3 regions of the Pantoea sp. SGAir0418 genome follow, and region 2 is predicted to be linked to each of the others. Evidence: predicted binding sites of a transcription regulator. Region 2 holds the regulator's gene; each other region holds the start of a gene.
What was found. Region 2 encodes sigma-54, which starts transcription at its own class of promoters, with help from an activator protein. Its sites were predicted from a motif close to GTTGGCACANNTTTCGCTNT; they were not measured.
Positions count from the first base shown of each region.

Region 1 (7,505 bases), 930 kb from region 2:
CAGACTGAGCGTGGTCAGCATCCCCTGCGGGCCCAGTTGCGCCAGCTTGTCGTACAGCGATGCGCTGGTATCGTCGGCATTAATCGGGCAGGTTATTTTGTGCAGCATATCGCCGGTATCCAGACCCACGTCCATCTGCATGATGGTCACACCGGTTTCGTTATCGCCGGCCCACAGTGAGCGCTGAATCGGCGCCGCACCGCGCCAGCGCGGCAGCAGCGAGCCGTGTACGTTGATGCAGCCAAGGCGCGGCATCGTCAGCACCGCCTGAGGCAGGATCAGACCATAAGCGACCACCACCATCACATCGGCCTGTAGCCCGGCAACCAGCTGCTGATTCTCTTCCGGCTTCAGGGACTTTGGCTGAAACACGGGAATATCATGCGCCTGAGCCAGCACTTTTACCGGGCCCGGCGTGAGTTTGTTGCCACGTCCGGCAGGGCGGTCGGGCTGAGTAAAGACGCCAACCACCTGATGCTCAGAAGCAAGCAGCGCGTCGAGATGACGCGCTGCGAAGTCAGGAGTACCGGCAAAGATGATTTTTAACGGTGCAGACACAGTTCAACCTTCTGTTCGCTCTCAGGATGCGCGCGCATTCTGGCGGGCCAGTTTTTCCAGTTTCTGTTTAATACGCTGACGCTTCAGCGGCGACAGATAATCAATAAACAGTTTACCGTCAAGATGGTCGATCTCATGCTGAATGCAGATCGCCAGCAGACCGTCAGTTTCCAGCTCGAAGCTGTTACCGTCGCGATCCAGCGCGCGCACTTTGACCCGCTCGGCACGCGGCACAAACGCCCGCTGTTCCGGGATCGACAGGCAACCCTCTTCGATACCGGTTTCGCCGCTTTTTTCCAGCAGCTCCGGGTTAATCAGCACCAGGCGCTCTTCGCGGCTTTCAGAAACATCAATCACGATGATGCGCTGGTGAATATCCACCTGCGTCGCCGCCAGACCAATGCCTTCTTCGGCGTACATGGTCTCAAACATATCGTCGACAATACGCTGAACGTCAGCATTCACAGCCGCAACGGGTGCAGCAATTTTGCGAAGGCGATCGTCAGGGAAATGTAATACCTGCAAAACTGACATAAATATCCAGATCTGTATGCGTTAAAGAAAAGATTACTGCCTCATATTGTAGACTTTTTAGGGCCTGATTGACAGCATTGTGCCGCATCAGAGCACGGCTGACAGGGAGCGCAGCATGGAACGCAGTGAAAGGATTATCAGGCTGACTTACGTCTGGGGTTTAAGCGGTGAGCGCGCCCGTCAGTTCATCATGGCGCTTCTGGCCGCCAGCCACATTGACGACGCGTGGCTGCAGCAGCACGGGCTGGACGACACGCAGCGGCAGCAGTTTCTCGCCCTCTGTCCACGCCAGCTGGAAAAAACGCAGCGCTGGCTGCAACAGGCGCAACATCATCTGATCGCCTGCAGCGATGCACATTATCCCGCCCGGCTGCGGGAAATCAGCCGCTATCCGGCTGCCCTTTATATAGCGGGTGACCTCTCTGCACTCGCGACACCGCAGCTGGCGGTGGTCGGCAGTCGTCACTGTTCACCGTATGGCAGAGAATGGGGCAGCTGGTTTACCCAGCAGCTGGCGCTAAGCGGTTTGACCATCACCAGCGGGCTGGCGCGCGGTATTGATGGCGTGGCGCATCGTGCCGCGCTGGAAGTGCAGGGCAAAACCCTGGCCGTGCTGGGCAGCGGGCTGAATCATCTCTATCCGAAAAGCCATCAGCCGCTGGCACAGGAGATTATCGCCAACGGCGGCGCGCTGGTTTCAGAACTGCCGCTGTCAATGGCGCCCCATGCGGTAAATTTTCCGCGGCGTAATCGTATTATCAGTGGCCTGAGTCATGGCGTGCTGGTGGTTGAAGCGTCACTGAAGAGTGGCTCGCTGGTAACGGCGCGGTATGCGCTGGAACAAAACCGTAACGTGTATGCGCTGCCTGGCGCGCTGGGTAATCCTGGCTGTGAAGGCACGCACTGGCTGATTCAGCAGGGTGCGCTGCTGGTGGCGCATCCCAACAATATCCTTGAGGATTTGCATTCTGCCCTGCAATGGTTGCCGGCCAGCATCTCAGAAACAATATATTCACAACTCAGTGATGATGTGCCATTGCCATTTCCCAGCGTGTTGGCTAACGTAGGTGATGAGGTTACACCTGTTGACGTCGTCGCTGAACGTGCCGGCCAACCTGTGCCAGTTATCGCAGCGCAATTGCTGGAGCTGGAGTTAGCAGGATGGATCGCAGCTGTACCCGGCGGCTATGTCCGATTGAGGAGGGCATGCCATGTTCGACGTACTTATGTACTTGTTTGAGACGTATATCCACAACGAGGCTGAAATGCGCGTTGACCAGGATAAATTGACCGATGACTTAACCGATGCCGGTTTTCATCGCGAAGATATCTACAATGCGTTGAATTGGCTTGAGCGGTTAGCGGATTATCAGGATGGCCTGGTCGCGCCAGTGTTGCTGGCTAACGACCCGCTCTCCATGCGAATCTACACGGAAGAAGAGAGCCAGCGTTTAGATGCCGAGTGTCGTGGTTTTATTCTGTTCCTGGAGCAAATCCAGGTGCTGAATATGGAAACGCGCGAAATGGTCATCGAACGGGTTATGGCGCTTGATACGCTGGAATTCGATCTGGAAGATCTCAAATGGGTGGTGCTGATGGTGCTGTTTAACATCCCCGGGTGTGAAAATGCCTATCAGCAGATGGAAGAACTGTTATTCGACGTCAATGAAGGTATGCTGCATTAATTTGCGATTAATGCATTCGGTAATATGAGTAAACCAGCACTATTTACCGTGCGTAAACACGATCCCTGCCCCGCCTGCGGGGCAGAATTAGTGATACGTGCCGGCAAACACGGGCCTTTTCTCGGCTGTGTTAATTATCCAACCTGCGACTATATTCGCCCGCTGAAAAGTCAGGGTGATGGCCATATTGTCAAAGTGCTGGAAGGTCATGCCTGCCCGCAGTGTGGTGCGGACAAAGTGCTGCGCCAGGGGCGATTCGGCATGTTTGTCGGCTGTAGCCACTATCCGGAGTGTGATTACACGGAAACCATCGATAAGCCGGACGAAACCGCAATTGCCTGTCCGCAGTGCGCCAGCGGCAAGCTGGTGCAGCGCCGTTCACGCTATGGCAAAACCTTCCATGCCTGCGATCGATATCCCGACTGCCAGTTCGCGATCAACGCCACGCCGCTGGAAGGTGTCTGCCCCCATTGCCAGTTCCCGTTATTAATAGAAAAGAAAACCGCACAGGGCATGAAGCGCTTCTGCGCCAGCAAACGCTGCAGTAAGCCCATCGCCCAGGATGAAGAGTGATCATGAACCAGAGCCAGCATGCACCCGGAAGCCTCGACTTCTGCATCGAACAACTTCAGCAACAGCAAGTGATTGCTTACCCTACCGAAGCCGTATTCGGCCTTGGCTGCGATCCGGACAGCGAAAGCGCGGTGATGGCCCTGCTGGCACTGAAACAGCGCCCGGTGGAAAAGGGTTTGATCCTGATCGCCGCTGATTATGCGCAGCTCGAGCCTTATATTGCCGATCGCGAACTCACCGTGCTGCAGCGCGAACGTATGTTTGCCAGCTGGCCGGGTCCGGTCACCTATGTGGTGCCTGCTTCGCCGCATACGCCGCGCTGGTTAACCGGCCGCTTTGATTCGCTGGCGATTCGCGTCAGCGATCATCCGAAGGTTCAGGCGCTGTGTCGCGGATTTGGCAAGCCGCTGGTCTCAACCAGCGCGAATTTAACCGGTCAGCCGCCGTGCCGCAGCGCCGCCGAAGTGGCAGAGCAGTTTGGCTCGCAGTTCCCGGTGTTGCAGGCGGCCACCGGCGGTCGCCTGAATCCTTCTGAAATCCGCGATGCTATTAGCGGTGAACTCATTCGTCAGGGCTGATTATGGAAAAGTTTGCCGTTTTTGGTCATCCCATCGCCCACAGCAAATCTCCGTTTATTCACGCCGCTTTTGCTGAGCAGACCGGTATTGAACATCCCTACGGACGCATCTGCGCACCGCTGGAAGGGTTCCCGCAGGCGATAGAGGCGTTTTTTGCGGCTGGTGGCAAAGGCGCCAATGTTACGCTGCCGTTTAAACAGCAGGCATGGGAATTCGCGGATGAGCTCAGCGAACGCGCGGCATTATCCGGCGCGGTAAATACCTTAAAGAAGCGAGCCGATGGTTCGATTCTGGGTGATAACACGGACGGCATCGGCCTGCTGAGCGATCTGCAACGGCTGCAGCTGATCCGGCCGGGCGATCGTATTCTGCTGGTGGGCGCGGGCGGCGCGGCGCGTGGGGTGATCCTGCCGCTGCTCTCGACGGGCTGCGCGCTGGTGGTGGTTAACCGCACGCCGGAACGCGCGCAACAGCTGGCTGAGCTATTCCAGCACAGTGGGGCGATCCAGGCGATGAGCTTTGATCAACTGGCCGGCGAACGTTTTGATCTGATCATCAATGCCACCTCCAGCGGCGTAGCGGGCGACGTGCCGCCGCTGCCGGTTACGCTGATTGATGCGCAGGTGCGCTGTTACGACATGTTTTATCAGCAGGGGCTGACGCCATTTCTGGCGTGGTGCCAGCAGCACGGCACACAGCAGCTGGCGGATGGACTCGGCATGCTGGTGGGTCAGGCGGCGCATGCGTTTCAGCTGTGGCATGGCGTTATGCCGGAGATCGCGCCGGTCATCGATCAACTTAAACAGGCGATGCAGGCATGAATCAGGCTATCCAGTTTCCCGATCGGGAAAGCTGGGACGCAGTCCGGCAGGCGGTGCTGTTCCCGGTCTTGGTGAATGGTATGGGACTGACCTGCGCAATATCGCTGCCGGCGCTGCAGCAGCGCTTTGGTGCCGGAGAGGCGATGGCGCTGTTTAGCGCGCATCGCTGGGATCTGGAGGAAGAGGCCGAGCAGCTGCTCCGGGCGGAGCAGGCCGACGATCAGGGCTGGCTGTGGCTGCCCTGAGCCAGATATTCATCTTTCCAGCCGACATAATTACTGGCCGAATAAAGCAGTCCGGCTATTTCCGCTTCGCTTAGCGGCCGAATCTGCTTCACCGGGCTGCCTAAATAGAGATAGCCGCTTTGCAGGCGTTTACCGGGTGGCACCAGGCTGCCGGCGCCAATCATCACCTCATCTTCGACGATCGCGCCATCCAGCAGGATCGAGCCCATACCCACCAGCACGCGGTTGCCAATGGTGCAGCCGTGCAGCATTGCTTTATGGCCCACCGTCACGTCTTCACCGATGATCAATGGAAAGCCATCGGGATTACTGCTGGATTTATGCGTAACGTGCAGCACGCTGCCATCCTGGATATTGCTGCGTTTACCAATCACCACTTTATTCACGTCACCGCGGATTGCTACCAGTGGCCAGATGCTGACATCATCAGCCAGCTCGACTTCGCCAACGACCACGCTGCTGCTATCCACCATCACACGTTCGCCGGTGTGGGGAATATGTTGCTTATAAGGGCGCAGGGCTACAGACATTCTATTTCTCCTTTTCTGATGTTTCCCGCTAGCCTGCGGCTTCCGGTGCGGGTAAACAAGCTGATTTTTGCGCGGATCGCTCGCGATCGCAGCGAAAAGAGTGAAAACTCGCCAGTCGATAAAAAAGATCGAAAAAAGGGGTTGTGCAAAAAATCCGGATCCCTATAATGCGCCACCACTGAGACGGCAAAGCGGCAACGCAGGCGGCTCAGCAGGGCGTGAAGCGATTCACCCCGCCGGAGAAAAACGCTGAAAAAAGTGTTTGACTCTGAAGGAGGAAAGCGTAATATACGCCACCTCGCGACAGCAGGCCGAACGCCGCGTCGCACCGCTCTTTAACAATTTATCAGACAATCTGTGTGGGCACTCGCAGGATTGATATCACAAGCCTACGGGCTTTAAAAAATATCAAGTCTTTGCTGAGTGAACACGTAATTCATTACGAAGTTTAATTCACAGAGCATCGCTGCACTCGTTGCAGCAAATCAAACTTTAAATTGAAGAGTTTGATCATGGCTCAGATTGAACGCTGGCGGCAGGCCTAACACATGCAAGTCGAACGGCAGCACAGAAGAGCTTGCTCTTTGGGTGGCGAGTGGCGGACGGGTGAGTAATGTCTGGGAAACTGCCCGATGGAGGGGGATAACTACTGGAAACGGTAGCTAATACCGCATAACGTCGCGAGACCAAAGTGGGGGACCTTCGGGCCTCACACCATCGGATGTGCCCAGATGGGATTAGCTAGTAGGTGGGGTAATGGCTCACCTAGGCGACGATCCCTAGCTGGTCTGAGAGGATGACCAGCCACACTGGAACTGAGACACGGTCCAGACTCCTACGGGAGGCAGCAGTGGGGAATATTGCACAATGGGCGCAAGCCTGATGCAGCCATGCCGCGTGTATGAAGAAGGCCTTCGGGTTGTAAAGTACTTTCAGCGGGGAGGAAGGCGGTGAGGTTAATAACCTTGCCGATTGACGTTACCCGCAGAAGAAGCACCGGCTAACTCCGTGCCAGCAGCCGCGGTAATACGGAGGGTGCAAGCGTTAATCGGAATTACTGGGCGTAAAGCGCACGCAGGCGGTCTGTTAAGTCAGATGTGAAATCCCCGGGCTTAACCTGGGAACTGCATTTGAAACTGGCAGGCTTGAGTCTCGTAGAGGGGGGTAGAATTCCAGGTGTAGCGGTGAAATGCGTAGAGATCTGGAGGAATACCGGTGGCGAAGGCGGCCCCCTGGACGAAGACTGACGCTCAGGTGCGAAAGCGTGGGGAGCAAACAGGATTAGATACCCTGGTAGTCCACGCCGTAAACGATGTCGACTTGGAGGTTGTGCCCTTGAGGCGTGGCTTCCGGAGCTAACGCGTTAAGTCGACCGCCTGGGGAGTACGGCCGCAAGGTTAAAACTCAAATGAATTGACGGGGGCCCGCACAAGCGGTGGAGCATGTGGTTTAATTCGATGCAACGCGAAGAACCTTACCTGGCCTTGACATCCAGAGAACTTAGCAGAGATGCTTTGGTGCCTTCGGGAACTCTGAGACAGGTGCTGCATGGCTGTCGTCAGCTCGTGTTGTGAAATGTTGGGTTAAGTCCCGCAACGAGCGCAACCCTTATCCTTTGTTGCCAGCGGTTCGGCCGGGAACTCAAAGGAGACTGCCGGTGATAAACCGGAGGAAGGTGGGGATGACGTCAAGTCATCATGGCCCTTACGGCCAGGGCTACACACGTGCTACAATGGCGCATACAAAGAGAAGCGACCTCGCGAGAGCAAGCGGACCTCATAAAGTGCGTCGTAGTCCGGATTGGAGTCTGCAACTCGACTCCATGAAGTCGGAATCGCTAGTAATCGTAGATCAGAATGCTACGGTGAATACGTTCCCGGGCCTTGTACACACCGCCCGTCACACCATGGGAGTGGGTTGCAAAAGAAGTAGGTAGCTTAACCTTCGGGAGGGCGCTTACCACTTTGTGATTCATGACTGG
Region 1 covers NZ_CP027911.1:350,421-357,925, forward strand. Annotated here, with positions in the region: gene fmt (methionyl-tRNA formyltransferase) at 1-558, opposite strand, end outside; gene def (peptide deformylase) at 580-1,092, opposite strand; gene dprA (DNA-protecting protein DprA) at 1,208-2,332, shown strand; gene smg (DUF494 family protein Smg) at 2,304-2,777, shown strand; gene C1N84_RS01640 (DNA topoisomerase family protein) at 2,802-3,350, shown strand; gene tsaC (L-threonylcarbamoyladenylate synthase type 1 TsaC) at 3,353-3,928, shown strand; gene aroE (shikimate dehydrogenase) at 3,931-4,749, shown strand; gene C1N84_RS01655 (DUF1488 family protein) at 4,746-4,994, shown strand; gene C1N84_RS01660 (gamma carbonic anhydrase family protein) at 4,970-5,524, opposite strand; rRNA gene C1N84_RS01665 (16S ribosomal RNA) at 6,019-7,505, shown strand, end outside.
Region 1: a site for sigma-54 is predicted at 5,613-5,632, ahead of C1N84_RS01660 (gamma carbonic anhydrase family protein). Genes of this name have one in related genera too.

Region 2 (7,505 bases):
GGCTTCGGCTTCGGTACCGGCCTCGTTACGCAGCAGCACTTCCGCATCAAAACTCTGCACCAGCTCAAATAGCTTCATCGCCGGGCGCGCATGCATACCCAGCTTATTTCGAATCTCAACGGTTTGCTTCACGGTCATGATTTGCGTTTTTCCAGGGTGCGATGACGGGACTGCACATTTTTACCGCGCGAACGGAAATAGTCTGCCAGCTGTTCGGCAATGTAGACCGAACGGTGCTTACCGCCGGTACAGCCAATCGCCACCGTCAGATAGCTGCGGTTATTGGTTTCCAGCATCGGCAGCCACAGCTCGAGATAGCTGCGCGTCTGGTAGATAAAGTTGTGCACTTCGGTGTGACGATCGAGGAAGGCCGCCACCGGACGATCGAGCCCGGTCATCGGACGCAGCTTCGGATCCCAGTGCGGGTTAGGCAGGAACCGCACGTCAAACACGTAATCGGCGTCGATCGGGATGCCGTGCTTGAAGCCGAAGGATTCAAACACCATGGTGAGTTCACGCTCACGCTTGCCCAGCAGGCGCGTGCGCAGCATTTCTGCCAGCTCATGCACCGACATCTCTGAGGTATCGATGATCAGATCGGCACGCGAGCGCAGCGGCTCCAGCAGATCGTTTTCCTCATCAATGGCGCTTTCCAGCGACAGATTTTTGCTGGAGAGCGGATGCAGGCGGCGCGTGTCGCTGTAGCGGCGGATCAGCGTATTGCGATCGGCGTCCAGAAACAGCAGCTGTGGCGAGAACGCTTCCGGCAGATTGTTCAGTGCCTGCTCAAACACCTCCGGTGATTCCGGCATGTTGCGCACGTCAATGCTAACCGCCGCTGAGATATTGCGCTCGGTTAAGGTGTTCGCCAGCTCCGGCAGCAGCACCACCGGCAGGTTATCGACACAGTAGAAGCCCATATCCTCAAGGGCGCGCAGCGCGACTGATTTTCCTGAGCCTGACCGACCGCTAACGATCATCAGCACCATCACATTTCTCCCGTGTTAAACCGGCACGCAGGCCGGTAAAAGTGTCTGTCGCTTAAGCGTGATCTTCCTGAGCTTCTGTAATGATGGCGTAGAGCTCTTCATCGCTCTGTGCCGCGCGCAAACGGCGGCAGACGGTTTTATCCGCCAGGCGTTTCGCCACCAGCGACAGGGTGTGCAGATGGGTTTTGCACTGGTCTGCGGGCACCAGCAGGGCAAACAGCAGGTCAACCGGCTGGTTGTCGACGGCGTCAAAGGCGATAGGCTGGTCGAGGCTGATAAACACGCCAACGGCGCGCAGCGTATCCTCCTCCAGCTTGCCGTGCGGGATGGCGATGCCGTTGCCAATGCCGGTACTGCCCATGCGTTCACGGGTCAGGATGGCTTCAAAAAGCGTCTGGTGCGGCAGATTGAGCTGCTTAGCGGCCAGCTCGCTGATAATTTCCAGCGCGCGCTTTTTACTCTGGCAGTGTACGCCGCTGCGGGTGCAGTCCAGCGAAAGGACCGCGCTCAATTCCAGTGTCAGATCGTTGTTCATCATCGTTTCACTTGCGTGTTCACATAGCCGTAAGGCACGTACCGGGACACCGCGAACGGGCAGGGCAGGTGACTGCAGGCGCTTGCGCAGATGACAAAACGGGGCGGTGACCCGCCCCATTTCTCCTCTGAGTGCTGAACCCGTCAGCACTCTGCAAGCGTGAAGGTTAGTGTTTTTTCAGTTTGTCTTTGTGTTTGGTCAGCTGACGGGCCAGCTTGTCAATCAGCCCGTCGATGGCCGCGTACATGTCTTCCGCTTCCGATGTGGCGTGCAGCTCCCCGCCGTTGACGTGCAGGGTTGCTTCCGCAATCTGCGTCACCTTCTCCACTTTCAGAACAATATAAACCTGATTGATACGATCAAAATAGTGTTCCAGTTTGGCAAATTTGTTATTTACAAATTCGCGCAGTGGGTCGGTTATCTCAACATTCAGTCCGGTAAGGTTTAGCTGCATAGGTCTTCCTTCTTGTTTCGGTCAAACCAGCTGCTTGCGCTGGTTTGATGGCGGTATAGATAAAGACTCGCGATACTTAGCAACCGTACGTCGCGCCACCATGATGCCCTGTTCAGATAACATGGAGGTCAGTTTGCTGTCGCTCAAGGGTTTTGCGGGATTTTCCGCGGAGATTAATTTTTTCACCAGTGCACGGATCGCCGTCGACGAGGCTTCGCCACCGCCTTCGGTGCTGACGTGACTGGAGAAAAAATACTTCAGTTCAAAAATGCCACGCGGGCTGTGCAAATACTTTTGCGTGGTGACGCGGGAAATGGTGGATTCATGCATATCCACGGCCTGGGCGATATCCGCCAGCACCATCGGACGCATATACTCTTCACCCTGTTCAAAAAACGCCTGCTGCTGTTCGACAATACAGCGCGTCACTTTCAGCAGCGTGTCGTTGCGGCTCTCCAGGCTCTTAATCAGCCAGCGGGCTTCCTGTAAGTTGCTGCGAATAAACTGACTGTCACTGTCATTACGCGCAGAACCGCCCATCGCGGCGTAATGCTGATTAATCTTCAGGCGCGGCAGGCTGTCAGCGTTCAGCTCCACCGTCCAGCGTGTGCCAGTCTTGCGCACCAGCACATCGGGAATCACGTACTCGGGCTCGCTGGTATTGATGGACTGCCCGGGGCGCGGATCGAGCGACTGAATCAGCAGCATCGCTTCCTTCAGCACCTCTTCTTTCAGCCGCGTAACGCGCATCAGGCTGCGGAAATCGTGGTTAGCCAGCAGGTCGAGATGCTCGCTGACGATCAGCCGTGCTTCGTTCAGCATCGGCATATCGGCCGCATACTGCGACAGCTGCACCAGCAGGCAGTCACGCAGATCGCGTGCGCCGACGCCCACCGGATCGAAACGCTGTACGCGCTTCAGCACCGCTTCCACCTCTTCCAGCGTCAGCTCTTCGTCACCAATACTGTCACAAATGTCCTGTAAGCTGACGGTGAGATAACCGGTATCGTCAATGGCATCGACGATGGAGGTAGCGATGGCGCGGTCGGTGTCGGTGAACGGCGTCAGTTCTACCTGCCACATCAGATAGTCCTGCAGCGACTGCGTGGTTTCACCCTGATACACCGGCAGCTCGTCGTCCTGGTAATCGGTGCCGGTGCCGGAGGGCGTACCGGCCGTGTAGATCTCGTCCCAGGTGGCATCGAGCGGCAGCTCTTCCGGCATCTCTTTCTGTTCGAGTGCCTCACGGGTATCTAACGCCTCGTTCTCCTGAAATTCGCGGGCGTCGACTTCATCGTGCAGATCGGTTTGTTCAAGCAGCGGATTGCTTTCCAGCGCCAGTTGCAGTTCCTGCTGGAGTTCAAGCGTAGAGAGTTGCAGCAAGCGGATTGCCTGCTGCAACTGGGGGGTCATCGCCAGCTGTTGGCTGAGCCTGAGTTGCAAACCTTGCTTCATAATCCGGCTAGAATTTCCTAAGCAAATGTCGGGTATGCCGACACCTTATCAGAGTCTGAACTCTTCGCCCAAATAAACCCGCTTAACCTGCTCATCTGCAAGAATTTCATCTGGCGTGCCGTGGGCAATCAGATGGCCCTGGCTGACGATATATGCGCGCTCACACACCGCGAGCGTTTCACGCACGTTGTGGTCGGTGATCAGCACGCCGAGGCCGCTGTCACGCAGGTGTTCGATGATCTTTTTGATATCGATAACGGAGATGGGGTCAACGCCGGCAAAAGGTTCATCCAGCAGGATAAACTTTGGATTGGCGGCCAGCGCACGGGCAATCTCGACGCGGCGACGTTCACCGCCCGACAGCGCCTGGCCCATGCTGTCGCGCAGATGGCCGATGTGGAACTCGTCCATCAGCTCATTGGCGCGATCCTGACGCTGCTCTTCCGTCAGGTCGTCACGCACCTGCAGTACCGCCATCAGGTTGTCGTAGACGCTCAGACGGCGAAAGATCGACGCTTCCTGCGGCAGATAACCGATGCCGCGCCGCGCGCGCGCATGCAGCGGCAGAATACTGATATCTTCTTCATCAATGATGATGCGGCCGGCATCACGCGGCACGATGCCGACCACCATGTAGAAAGTGGTGGTTTTACCGGCCCCGTTGGGGCCCAGCAGGCCGACAATCTCGCCGGATTTCACCTGCAGGCTGACATCTTCTACTACGCGACGGCCTTTGTAGGCTTTCGCCAGGTTTTCAGCGACTAATGTGGCCATAGCGATCAGTTACTCTTTTTGGGGCTCGCAGACGAACCGTTTTTATCCTGCAGCTGCGACGGCACCAGCACGGTGGTGACGCGCTTGCTCTGGCCCTGACTGTAGGCCTGCATTTTCTGCTCTTTCACCAGATAGGTGATGCGATCGCCTTTGATGTTGCTGTCCTGCTGCTCGATAAAGGCGTTGCCGGTCAGCTCGACGAAATCATTGGCCAGCTCATAGTGCAGTTTGGCGGCGTGACCCTGCACCGGTTTGCCGTTGTCCTGCATCTGATAAAAGGTAGCCGGATTGCCGTAGGCATCAACGATGGTTTTGTTGCTGTCGCCGCCCGGACGCGTTACCACCACTTTATCGGCGGTAATTTTGATGGTGCCCTGGGTCACGATCACGTTGCCGGTAAAGGTGGCGACGTTACCCTGCAAATCGAGCGCCTGGTTCACCGAGTCGATGTTAACCGGCTTGTCCGAATCGCCCGTTAACGCCAGCGCCGGCAGGCTGGTTGCCAGCAGCGCACTCACCAGCAGCAACTTAAGGCTATTTTTGTTCATTTTGAATTTCATAGGAGGTTTTGACCTTTTCAAGCAGCTCGGCATTCTTTGTCCGTAGGTTGCCGCGCATCTTCATGCCAGTGGAGTTAAAACTGCGGCCAAATAGGGTGACCTGATCGTCAGACGTCACATCCTGGCTGACCAGATTAACCTGAGCATTATCCGTGATGATGCGCTCAAGCTGGGAATCCTGCGTCAATGTGTGTACTTCAACGTGGCCATAAAGATACAGCATACGATCTTTCGTCAGCTTTGCCTTGTCAGCACGAACCGACCACGTGGGCACTTTGTTTTCGTCGTAAGTGGTCATCACCGGATTATCGAACCAGCTCACTTCTTCGGCCGAAAAGTAGGTCACTTTATCCGAGACCAGCTTATAGGCCAGCGCACCCGTCGGGTTATACACCACGGTGCTGGAGTTGGCGCTGGTGTAGGTCGGCGCCTGATCGTTGGTCGCCACCGGCGTGGCGCTGTCGTCCTGGTTGGTAAGATTCCAGCCGATCAGCACCAGGGCGATCAGCGCCAGAATCAGCGTTATCCAACGCCTGCTTTTACTCATACTGATTGCCCTTTGGCATCCTCAAATTTGTTCTGCGCCAGCAAAATCAGGTCGCATAGCTCACGTACTGCACCGCGACCGCCAGCAATGCGCGTCACGTAATGCGCGCGCGGCAGTAACACCGGATGCGCATCGGCGACGGCCACGCTCAGACCCGCCTGTGCCATTACCGGCCAGTCGATCAGGTCGTCACCAATATACGCGACCTGGTCTGCCGATAGTGACAGTTTATCCAGGAGTTCGCGCCAGGCCAAAAGCTTATCCGACTGTCCCTGGTAAAGATGCGTAATGCCGAGCGTTTTACAGCGATCTTCCAGCAGTTTAGCGCGACGGCCGGTAATAATAGCCACTTCGATGTCCGAGGTCAGCAGGCAGCGCACGCCGTAACCGTCGCGCACGTTAAAGGCCTTTAGCTCTTCACCGCTGTTGCCCATGTAAATCAGGCCGTCGGACATCACGCCGTCGACATCGCAAATCAGCAGGCGGATGTTGGCCGCCCGCGCCATCACGTCGGCGCTCACCGGGCCGTAGCAGGTGTCGACCATCGTGGTTTCAGCACTCATTGTTGTTTCCCGTTCAGACCACGCCAGCGCGCAGCATGTCATGCATATGTACCACACCGAGCAGGCGATCGTCATCGGCCACCAGCAGCGCAGTGATGTTTTTGTTTTGCATCAGATTAAGCGCGTCCACCGCCAGCAGGTTAGGGCGCACGCGAATCCCGCCGCGCGTCATCACATCCTGGATGCGGGCCGACTGGAAATCGATGCCCATATCGAAGATGCGGCGCAGGTCACCGTCCGTGAAAATCCCTTCGATTTTCATCAGGTCGTCGACAATCACCGTCAGGCCGAGGTTTTTGCGCGTGATTTCCAGCAGCGCGTCGCGCAGTGAGGCGTCACGGGTGACGTGGGGAATTTCATCGCCGCTGTGCATAATGTCGCTGACGTGCAGCAGCAGTTTGCGCCCCAGCGCGCCGCCCGGGTGCGACAGCGCGAAATCTTCCTGCGTGAAGCCGCGCGCTTCCAGCAGCGCCACCGCCAGCGCATCGCCCATCACCAGCGTGGCGGTGGTGCTGGAGGTCGGTGCCAGCCCGAGCGGACAGGCTTCCTGCGGTACTTTCACGCATAAATGCACATCGGCAGCCCGGCCCATGGCGCTCTCCGGACGGCTGGTCAGGCAAATCAGCTGCACTTTCTGCCGTTTGAGCACCGGGATCAGCGCGAGGATTTCGCCTGACTCGCCGCTGTTCGAGATGGCGATCACCACATCGTTGGTGCTGACCATGCCGAGATCGCCGTGGCTGGCTTCACCCGGGTGGACGAAGAACGCCGGCGTGCCGGTGCTGGCGAAGGTGGCGGCCATCTTCTTGCCGATATGGCCGGATTTGCCCATGCCCATCACCACCACTTTGCCACGGCAGGCAAAGATCATTTCGCAGGCGCGGCTGAAGTCGGCGTTAATATACTGATCGAGCTGTTCCAGCCCTTCGCGTTCAATGCGCAGTACCGCTTTACCTGCCTGCTGGAAGTCGAAATCCGGTTGCTGATGTGACATGGTCAGTCATCCTTAATAGCTTGCGATAAGCGTGGGGCTGAGCCACAGCCACAGCACCCACACGATAAATCCACCTAACAGCAGCGTGCCCGCTATGCGGCCGATGCGGCGCTTGCGCAGCAGGCACAGCAGGGCGAACAGCACGCTGACGCCCAGCATAATCCAGTAATCCCGCGCAAAGGCGTGCGTATCGATCGCGCCGGGATGCACCAGCGCCGGCAGGCCCAGCACAATCGCCAGATTGAAGATATTGGCGCCAATCAGGTTGCCGATGGCGATATCGTCTTCGCCTTTCAGCGCGCCGGCCAGCACCGTGGCCAGTTCCGGCAGGCTGGTACCGACAGCAATCAGCGTCAGTCCCATCACCAGTTCGCTAACGCCGAAGTAATCCGCAAACACCGTGGCGTTGTCGATCACCATGCGCGTCGACATCGGCAGAATAATCAGCGCCACCGCCAGCCAGAGAAACGCCACCGTGTTGCCGCTTTCGTCGCGCGGCAGCTCCGCCAGTTGTTCACGCGTCAGGGTGTCATTATTATCGCGCTCGGCCCGCCGGGCGATGCGGATCGCCACCAGCAGATAACCCAGCGCCAGCAGCAGCAGTGCCACGCCATCCAGCCGGCTGAGCTGGTTA
Region 2 covers NZ_CP027911.1:3,522,238-3,529,742, reverse strand. Annotated here, with positions in the region: gene npr (PTS phosphocarrier protein NPr) at 1-138, opposite strand, end outside; gene rapZ (RNase adapter RapZ) at 135-989, opposite strand; gene ptsN (PTS IIA-like nitrogen regulatory protein PtsN) at 1,042-1,524, opposite strand; gene hpf (ribosome hibernation promoting factor) at 1,691-1,978, opposite strand; gene rpoN (RNA polymerase factor sigma-54) at 2,000-3,433, opposite strand; gene lptB (LPS export ABC transporter ATP-binding protein) at 3,482-4,207, opposite strand; gene lptA (lipopolysaccharide ABC transporter substrate-binding protein LptA) at 4,213-4,767, opposite strand; gene lptC (LPS export ABC transporter periplasmic protein LptC) at 4,742-5,314, opposite strand; gene kdsC (3-deoxy-manno-octulosonate-8-phosphatase KdsC) at 5,311-5,877, opposite strand; gene kdsD (arabinose-5-phosphate isomerase KdsD) at 5,891-6,871, opposite strand; gene C1N84_RS16505 (calcium/sodium antiporter) at 6,884-7,505, opposite strand, start outside.

Region 3 (7,505 bases), 390 kb from region 2:
TGGTGATCGCCCGCCATCTGCTGCAGCAGTACGGATTCAGCCATCACTGTGCCGCGCTGCACGCTATTGATCTGCCGGTGCTGGCGCTTGAGGACGGCAGCGGCGTCGCGCAGGAGAAAGTGCGCGAGCGCTGCCTGCAGGCGAAACGTGAAGATGGCAGCGGGGCGATTGTGCTGGGCTGCGGCGGCATGGCGTCGCTGGCGCAGGATCTGACTAAAGAACTGGGCCTGCCGGTGATTGATGGCGTCAGTGCGGCGGTGAAAATGGTCGAGTCATTACTGGCGCTGGGCTTTGGTACCAGCAAACACGGCGATCTGGCTTACCCGATTAAAAAACCGCTCAGCGCGGCATTTCAGCACCTAAACTAAGGGCTGGTTGAGGACTGATGACAGGAACTTGCAGAATGAGTGATGTATCTGAAAAGAAAGAGTACAGCTTCAACAAAAATTATCCGCGCGATCTGATTGGCTATGCGGGCCAGCCGCCGCACGCGCAGTGGCCGGGTGAGGCGCGGGTGGCGGTGCAGTTCGTGCTCAATTATGAAGAGGGCGCTGAAAACAATGTGCTGCACGGTGACGCGGGCTCTGAGCAGTTTCTCTCCGACATCATCGGTGCCGCCAGCTATGCCGATCGCCACATGTCGATGGATTCCCTGTATGAGTACGGCTCGCGTGCCGGTTTCTGGCGCATCCATCAGGAGTTTCAGCAGCGCGGCCTGCCGCTGACCATCTTTGGCGTCGCGATGGCACTGGCGCGGCACCCGCAGATTGTCGAGGCCATCAAAGCCGCCGATTACGATGTGGTCAGCCACGGCTGGCGCTGGATTCACTATCAGGGGATGGATGCCAAAACCGAGCGTCAGCACATGCAGCAGGCAGTGGACGTGCTCACCGAGTTATTCGGTAAAGCGCCCACCGGCTGGTATACCGGGCGCGACAGCCCCAATACGCGGCGGCTGGTGGTCGAGCAGGGCGGCTTCAGCTACGACAGCGATTACTACGGTGACGATCTGCCGTTCTGGACGCAGGTCACCTGTCAGGACGGCACGGTGAAGCCGCATCTGATCATTCCCTACACGCTGGAGTGCAACGACATGCGCTTCGCCACGCCGCAGGGATTCAACACCGCCGAGCAGTTCTATACCTATCTGCGCGATACCTTTGATGTGCTGTATGAAGAGGGCGCGACGGCGCCGAAGATGATGTCGATTGGCATGCACTGCCGTCTGCTGGGGCGTCCGGGGAAATTCCGCGCGCTGCAGCGTTTCCTCGACCATATCCAGCAGCACGACAAGGTGTGGGTGTGCACGCGTCAGCAGATTGCCGATCACTGGATGAAGACGCATCCGGCTGCCTGAGCGGCCTTACCTTTCACGGATGTCAGGTCGTTTTTGCCCTCTCTTGCCAGGAGAGGGCAACACTCGCGCCTGCGTCAGCTCATCAAACTCACCTGCGCCGCCACGATGCGCCAGCCGCACGGCAGCCGTACCCAGGTCTGCTGCTGACGGCCAGTCTTCTCCACGCCCTCGCGGGTGAACTCGGTGCTGCATACCGCATAGTCATCGCCAAAAGTGGTGATGACCGTATTGCGCAGGGTGCGATCGAGCCCCTTTGACGGACGCGCCGCGCGAAAGGCGCGAATCTCCTCAATCCCGTACAGATTCTCTCCGGCACCGAGTCGCACCGTACGCGCATCGTGCCAGAACAACTCGTCCAGCACGGCGACATCATTGCTCACCAGCGCCTGCTCGTAGCGGTAAAACGCGGCGGTGACTTCAGCCAGTATCGCCGGACGATCGATATGTTCAGGTGTCATCTTCAGGCATCCATAAAAGAGGTTTGTGGCAGCGTCACACCCTGCTGCTGCAGTGTCCAGGCGGCGCGCAGCGCCAGCTGTTCGTTAAACGGCGCGGCAATCAGTTGCAGGCCAATCGGTAAGCCGCTGGCAGTGAGCAGCGGTACGCTACACACCGGCAGGCCGAGGAACGAAATCGGCTGCGTCAGCATGCCCATGCTGGCGCGTGTCGGCAAATCCTGACCGTTGATGTGAATGGTTTCCTGGCCGATGGTGGTGGCGGTACAGGGCGTCGCCGGGGCGATCAGCACGTCGTAATGGTCGAACAGCGGCAGCACCTGCTGCTGGAAGTGACGGCGGAAACGCTGGGCCTGCACATACCACGCGGCGGGCAGCATCGTGCCCGCCAGCAGGCGTTCGCGTGAATTCGGCTCAAAGCGTTCTGGCTGGGTGCGCAGCGCTGGCAGATAGTGATTGCCGCCTTCCGCGGCGGTCATGATAAACGCGGCCGAGCGCGCCAGTTCGGCCTGGGGCAGCGTCACTTCTTCTGTCGCGCCGAGCGCGCTGGCCGCTACCGCCACCGCCGCGCGCGCCTCATCGCTGCACCAGTCAGCAAAAAAGCCGCCCAGCACCGCGCTGCGCAGCTTTTCGCTGCCTGCAGAGAGCCTGTCACTGACCGGTTCCGCAGGGCGCGCCGCCTGAAACGCATCGCTGGCGTCGCCGCCTTGCAGCGCATCGTAGACCAGACTCAAATCTTCCACCGAGCGGGCAAACGGACCGATGTGGTCGAGGCTGGCGACAAACGGGTGGCTGCCGCTGCGCGACAGACGACCAAAGGTAGGTTTCAGGCCGAAAATGCCGCACAGCGAAGCAGGCACGCGAATCGATCCGTTGGTGTCGGTGCCGAGTGAAAAGTGCACCAGCCCGGCAGCGACGGCTGCCGCGGAACCGCCAGATGAGCCGCCGGCCACGCGCGACAGATCGCGCGGGTTGCGGGTGGCACCATAATGGGTGTTCTCGGTGGTAAAGCCGTAAGCGTAGGCGTCCATATTCAGCATGCCGGAGAGCAGCGCGCCGCTCTGCTGCAGCTTAGAGACCGCCCACGCATCCTGCTGTGCCACCGGCCGCTCGCTGAACAGGCTGGCACCGGCAAGCGTGCTGTGACCGGCGACGTCAAACAGGTTTTTTACCGCATAGGGAATGCCAGCCAGCGCCGGCAGCGGCTCGCCGCGCTGACGCTGCTGATCCAGCCGATCGGCTTCCCGCAGCATGCGCTGCGCGGTGACGGCGGTCCAGGCGTTAATGGCCGGGTTATGCTGTTCAATGGCAGCCAGCGTCTGTTGTGCGATGTCGCGCGCGCTGAGATCGCCCTGCGCCAGTGCCTGCTGCAGCTGGCTTATCGATAAGGCTGCCAGCGTCATGGATGAAATACTCCCGCTACTTCCAGGCGATCATCCAGCGGCAGCGCCATCAGCGGCTGCGCCATCGCGGCGATACGGTTAAACTGCGTTAGCAGCTCGGCGCGGCGCGTGTCGTCCAGCTCCAGCGCCAGAATCTGCTCCATTTGGGCGATATAGGTTGCCCAGTCCGGTTGTGCACTCATGATTTTCTCCGTTAAAAACCGGCAGCGCTGCCGTTGCTGCGCGGATCAAACGCGCCTTCCAGCATGCCATTGTTGTGTCTGACGATGGCGCCGGCGTGGCCCACCACTTCACTGTATTCAGCCAGCAGTTCGACTTCATGACCGAGCGCGCGCAGTTGCTGCACGGTTTCAGGCGCGATGCGCGCCTCCAGCTTGAGGGAGTCCGAGGATTGGCCCCAGGTGCGGCCAAGCAGCCAGCGCGGTGCGCTGACCGCCTGCTGCAGCGGCTGGCCCTGAATGACATAGCGGGTAAAGATCGCCGCCTGGGTTTGCGGCTGGCCATCACCGCCCATCGAGCCGTACACCAGCGTGCGGCCATCTTTCAGGCGTGCCGCCGCTGGATTGAGCGTATGGAACGGCTGTTTGCCCGGTGCCAGCGTCAGCAGGTGATCCGGCTGCAGGCTGAACGCCGCGCCACGGTTTTGCCAGGTAATACCGGTGCCGGGCAGCACGACGCCGCTGCCAAATTCGTGGTAAATGCTCTGGATAAAGGAGACCGCCAGGCCGCTGCTGTCCATCACCCCCATCCACACGGTATCGCCCGGTCCGCGTCCGGTGCCCCAGGGCGCGGCGCGATCGTCCTGCACCTGCGCGGCCAGCGTGCCGAGATGATCGGCATTCAGCAGCGACTGCACATCAATCGCCATGTGACGCGGATCGGTGATGTGTTGATCACGCAGGGCAAAGGCCTGTTTGGTGGCTTCAACGATGCGGTGCACCGTCTGTGCTTCACTGGCGTCGGCCATCGCCAGACGATCGGTGATCCCGAGGATCGCCAGCGATACCAGCCCCTGCGTTGGCGGCGTCATGTTCCAGATATCGCCTTCGCTGTGCGCGAGGTGCAGCGGCGTGCAGCGCCGGGCACGCTGCCGGTGTAAATCGTCCAGCGTAATCGGCATGCCGAGCGCGCCCATTTCGCGCGCCAGATGGTGCGCCAGCTCACCGCGATAAAAGCTCTCCAGCCCTTGCTCGCTCAGCACGCTCAGCGTCTGCGCCAGCGCCGGCTGGGTAAAACGACTGCCGGCGGTGGGCGGTGCGCCATCAGGCAGAAAGGTGGCGGCAAAACCGGGCTGATGTTGCAGCTCATGCTGTTTTGCCGCCGTCGCTGCCGCCTGCGAGGCGGTGACCGGAATGCCATCGGCCGCATAGCGAATCGCATCGCGCAGCAAACGGCTCAGCGGCAGCGGCGTCGCGCCCAGTTCGTGCGCCAGCGTCAGCGCTTCCTGCCAGCCGCTGACGGTGCCGGCAACCGTCAGTGCCGCTTTAGGGCCGCGATGCGGAATATGGCTCTCACCGTGATAGAAGTCGGGGTGCGCCAGCGAGCCGGCAGCACCGCTGGCATCGATGGCAACCGGATCACCGCCGGGTGGCACCACCAGCCAGAAGCCGTCGCCGCCAAGGCCATTCATGTGCGGATAGACCACCGCGATGGTCGCCGCGGCCGCCACCATCGCTTCCAGCGCGTTGCCGCCTTCACGCAGTACCGCCAGTGCGCTTTCACTGGCAAGGTGATGCGGCGTCACCGCCATGCCCATCGGGGCCATATTGCTTTGAATCATAATGAACTGTTCCCGGATTATTCTTTTGTAGCGGCGCGATTTGGCGCGCTGGATAGGGAAAACAAGCGCAACAAATTGCGCCGCTACCAGTCTGTAGCAATGGTAAAGCAAGAGCCGTTCCAGTTTTGGTGTTACGCCAGCCTGGATCGATTTATGCTAGCTTGTGATGAAACGAAAGTTACAGGACCGATGATGAAACAGCTCGATGAACGCCTTCGCAGTCACTATCCGCAACTGTCGCCGCAGGAGCAGCGCATTGCTGACTTTGTGTTTGACCATTTTGATGATCTGATTAGCTATAACAGCGCTGAGCTGGCGCGGCTCAGCGGCGTATCAAAGGCCACGGTAAGCCGGCTGTTCAAACGCCTCGGCTATGAAAAATACAAAGACATGCGTGATGAGCTGCGCACCCTGCGCCAGAGCGGAATGCCGCTGACCGATAACCGCGACGCGGTGCAGGGCAACACGCTGCTGTCGCGTCATTACAAGCAGGAGATGGCGAACCTGACGCAGTGGGTCAACAGCATTGACGCCCGGCAGTTTAGCGAGGTGATTGCCGCGCTGGGCGCCGCACGGCGGGTGTTTATCATTGGGATGCGCAACGCGTATCCGGTGGCGCTGCATCTGCGTCAGCAGCTGCTGCAGGCGCGCGCTCAGGTGCAGGTGTTGCCGCAGCCAGGCCAGACGCTGGGCGAAGAGCTGGTGGACATGACGCCGGAAGATGTGGTGGTGGTGATGGCGTTTCGCCGTCGGCCACGCATCATCCGTCCACTGATGCAGCAGCTGCAGCAGAGCGGCATCCCGGTACTGGTGCTGTGCGAACCGCAGGCGCAGGGCATTCTGACCCTGGCGCGCTGGCAGCTGTGCGCACCGCTCGACAGCGTTTCTGCCTTTGACAGCTACGCCTCGGCAATGAGCCTGATCAACCTGCTGGCCAACGCGCTGCTGCACGAAATGCTGTCGCAGGGGCGTCAGCGCATCCATCAGATTGCCGATCTTTACCAGCAGCTTGACGAGCTGGAACACCGCTAAAGGGCACCGTTTTGGTGCTTTGCACCTTTTTTGATCGCGTCTGCTAACGGGGTGATCCCCGTTATGATGCGCCCACAACCGCCTTAAATCCTCCGCTTAGCCGCTGCGTTTGCTGCCCGTTGTGGTTGGCACATTAGTTGCAAATCAATTTACCAAGAATCTTTTGTTTCACCATTAACTCACCGGGGTGCATAATGAACAAAGTATTACTGGCAGTAGCAGGAGCAGCATTGCTGCTGGCGCAGGCAGGCAGCGCCATGGCCGATCAGCTGCAGGATATCCAGAAGCGTGGCGTGATTCGCGTGGCGGTGCCGCAGGACTTCCCGCCGTTTGGCTCGGTTGGTACCGATCTGCAGCCGCAGGGCTATGACATCGACATGGCGAAATACCTCGCGAAGCAGATGAAACTGAAGTTGCAGCTGGTGCCGGTGACCAGCGCCAACCGCGTGCCGTATCTGCAGACCGACAAGGTCGACCTGGTGATCTCCAGCATGGGCAAAAACGCCGAGCGCGAAAAAGTGATCGACTTCAGCCGCGCCTACGCACCGTTCTTCCTCGGCGTGTTCGGCCCGAAAGGCGAGACGCTGAAAGATGCGGCGGCGCTGAGCGGTAAATCGATTGGCGTGACGCGCGGTGCGGTAGAGGACATGGTGCTGAGCGATGTCGCCCCGAAAGATGCTCAGGTGAAGCGCTACGAAGATAACAACACTACGCTGTCCGCCTATCTCTCCGGTCAGGTGCAGTATGTCGCTACCGGAAACCTGGTGGTCGCGGCGATTGCGCGGCAGAACGCGGAAAAAGCCCCGGTGCCGCAGTTTATGCTGAAAGATTCACCGTGCTTTATCGGCCTGAAAAAGAATGAGCCAGCGCTGAAAGAGAAAGTGAACGCACTGATTGAGCAGGGTATTAAAGACGGCACGCTGAACAAGCTGTCGGAAGAGTGGCTGAAAGCGCCGCTGCCTGCCAACCTCGGCGCATAACAGGAACGGCCAATGATTGGGCAACTTAACTTTGCAGATCTCTGGCCGCACTGGCCAGAGCTGCTGGCCGGACTGTGGGTCACGGTGCAGCTTACGGTGCTGGCGACGGTGGGCGGTGTCGGACTGGGTATTCTCGGCGCGGCGCTGCGCAGCGGCAAACCGGGCTGGGCCAGCCGCCTGTGGGGCATCTACGTCGAGCTGATTCGCAACACGCCGTTCGTGGTACAGCTGTTTTTTATCGTGTTTGGTCTGCCTAATCTCGGGCTGAAACTGACGGCCGGTGAAGCGGCGCTGCTGGCGATGCTGATTAACCTTGGCGCTTACAGCACTGAAATCATCCGTGCCGGTATCCAGGTCACGCCGCGCGGGCAGTGGGAAGCGGGGCGCGTGCTCGGGCTGAGCCGCACGCAAACCTTCATCCGCGTGGTGCTGCCGCCCTCGCTGCAGCGCATTTATCCGGCGCTGGTCAGCCAGTGCATCATTGTGATGCTCGGCTCG
Region 3 covers NZ_CP027911.1:3,129,888-3,137,392, reverse strand. Annotated here, with positions in the region: gene hpxA (allantoin racemase) at 1-368, shown strand, start outside; gene puuE (allantoinase PuuE) at 404-1,357, shown strand; gene hpxZ (oxalurate catabolism protein HpxZ) at 1,432-1,815, opposite strand; gene C1N84_RS14745 (AtzE family amidohydrolase) at 1,818-3,215, opposite strand; gene hpxX (oxalurate catabolism protein HpxX) at 3,212-3,397, opposite strand; gene C1N84_RS14735 (gamma-glutamyltransferase family protein) at 3,409-4,995, opposite strand; gene hpxU (MurR/RpiR family transcriptional regulator HpxU) at 5,188-6,027, shown strand; gene C1N84_RS14725 (transporter substrate-binding domain-containing protein) at 6,222-7,007, shown strand; gene C1N84_RS14720 (amino acid ABC transporter permease) at 7,020-7,505, shown strand, end outside.
Region 3: a site for sigma-54 is predicted at 5,100-5,119, ahead of C1N84_RS14735 (gamma-glutamyltransferase family protein). Genes of this name have one in related genera too.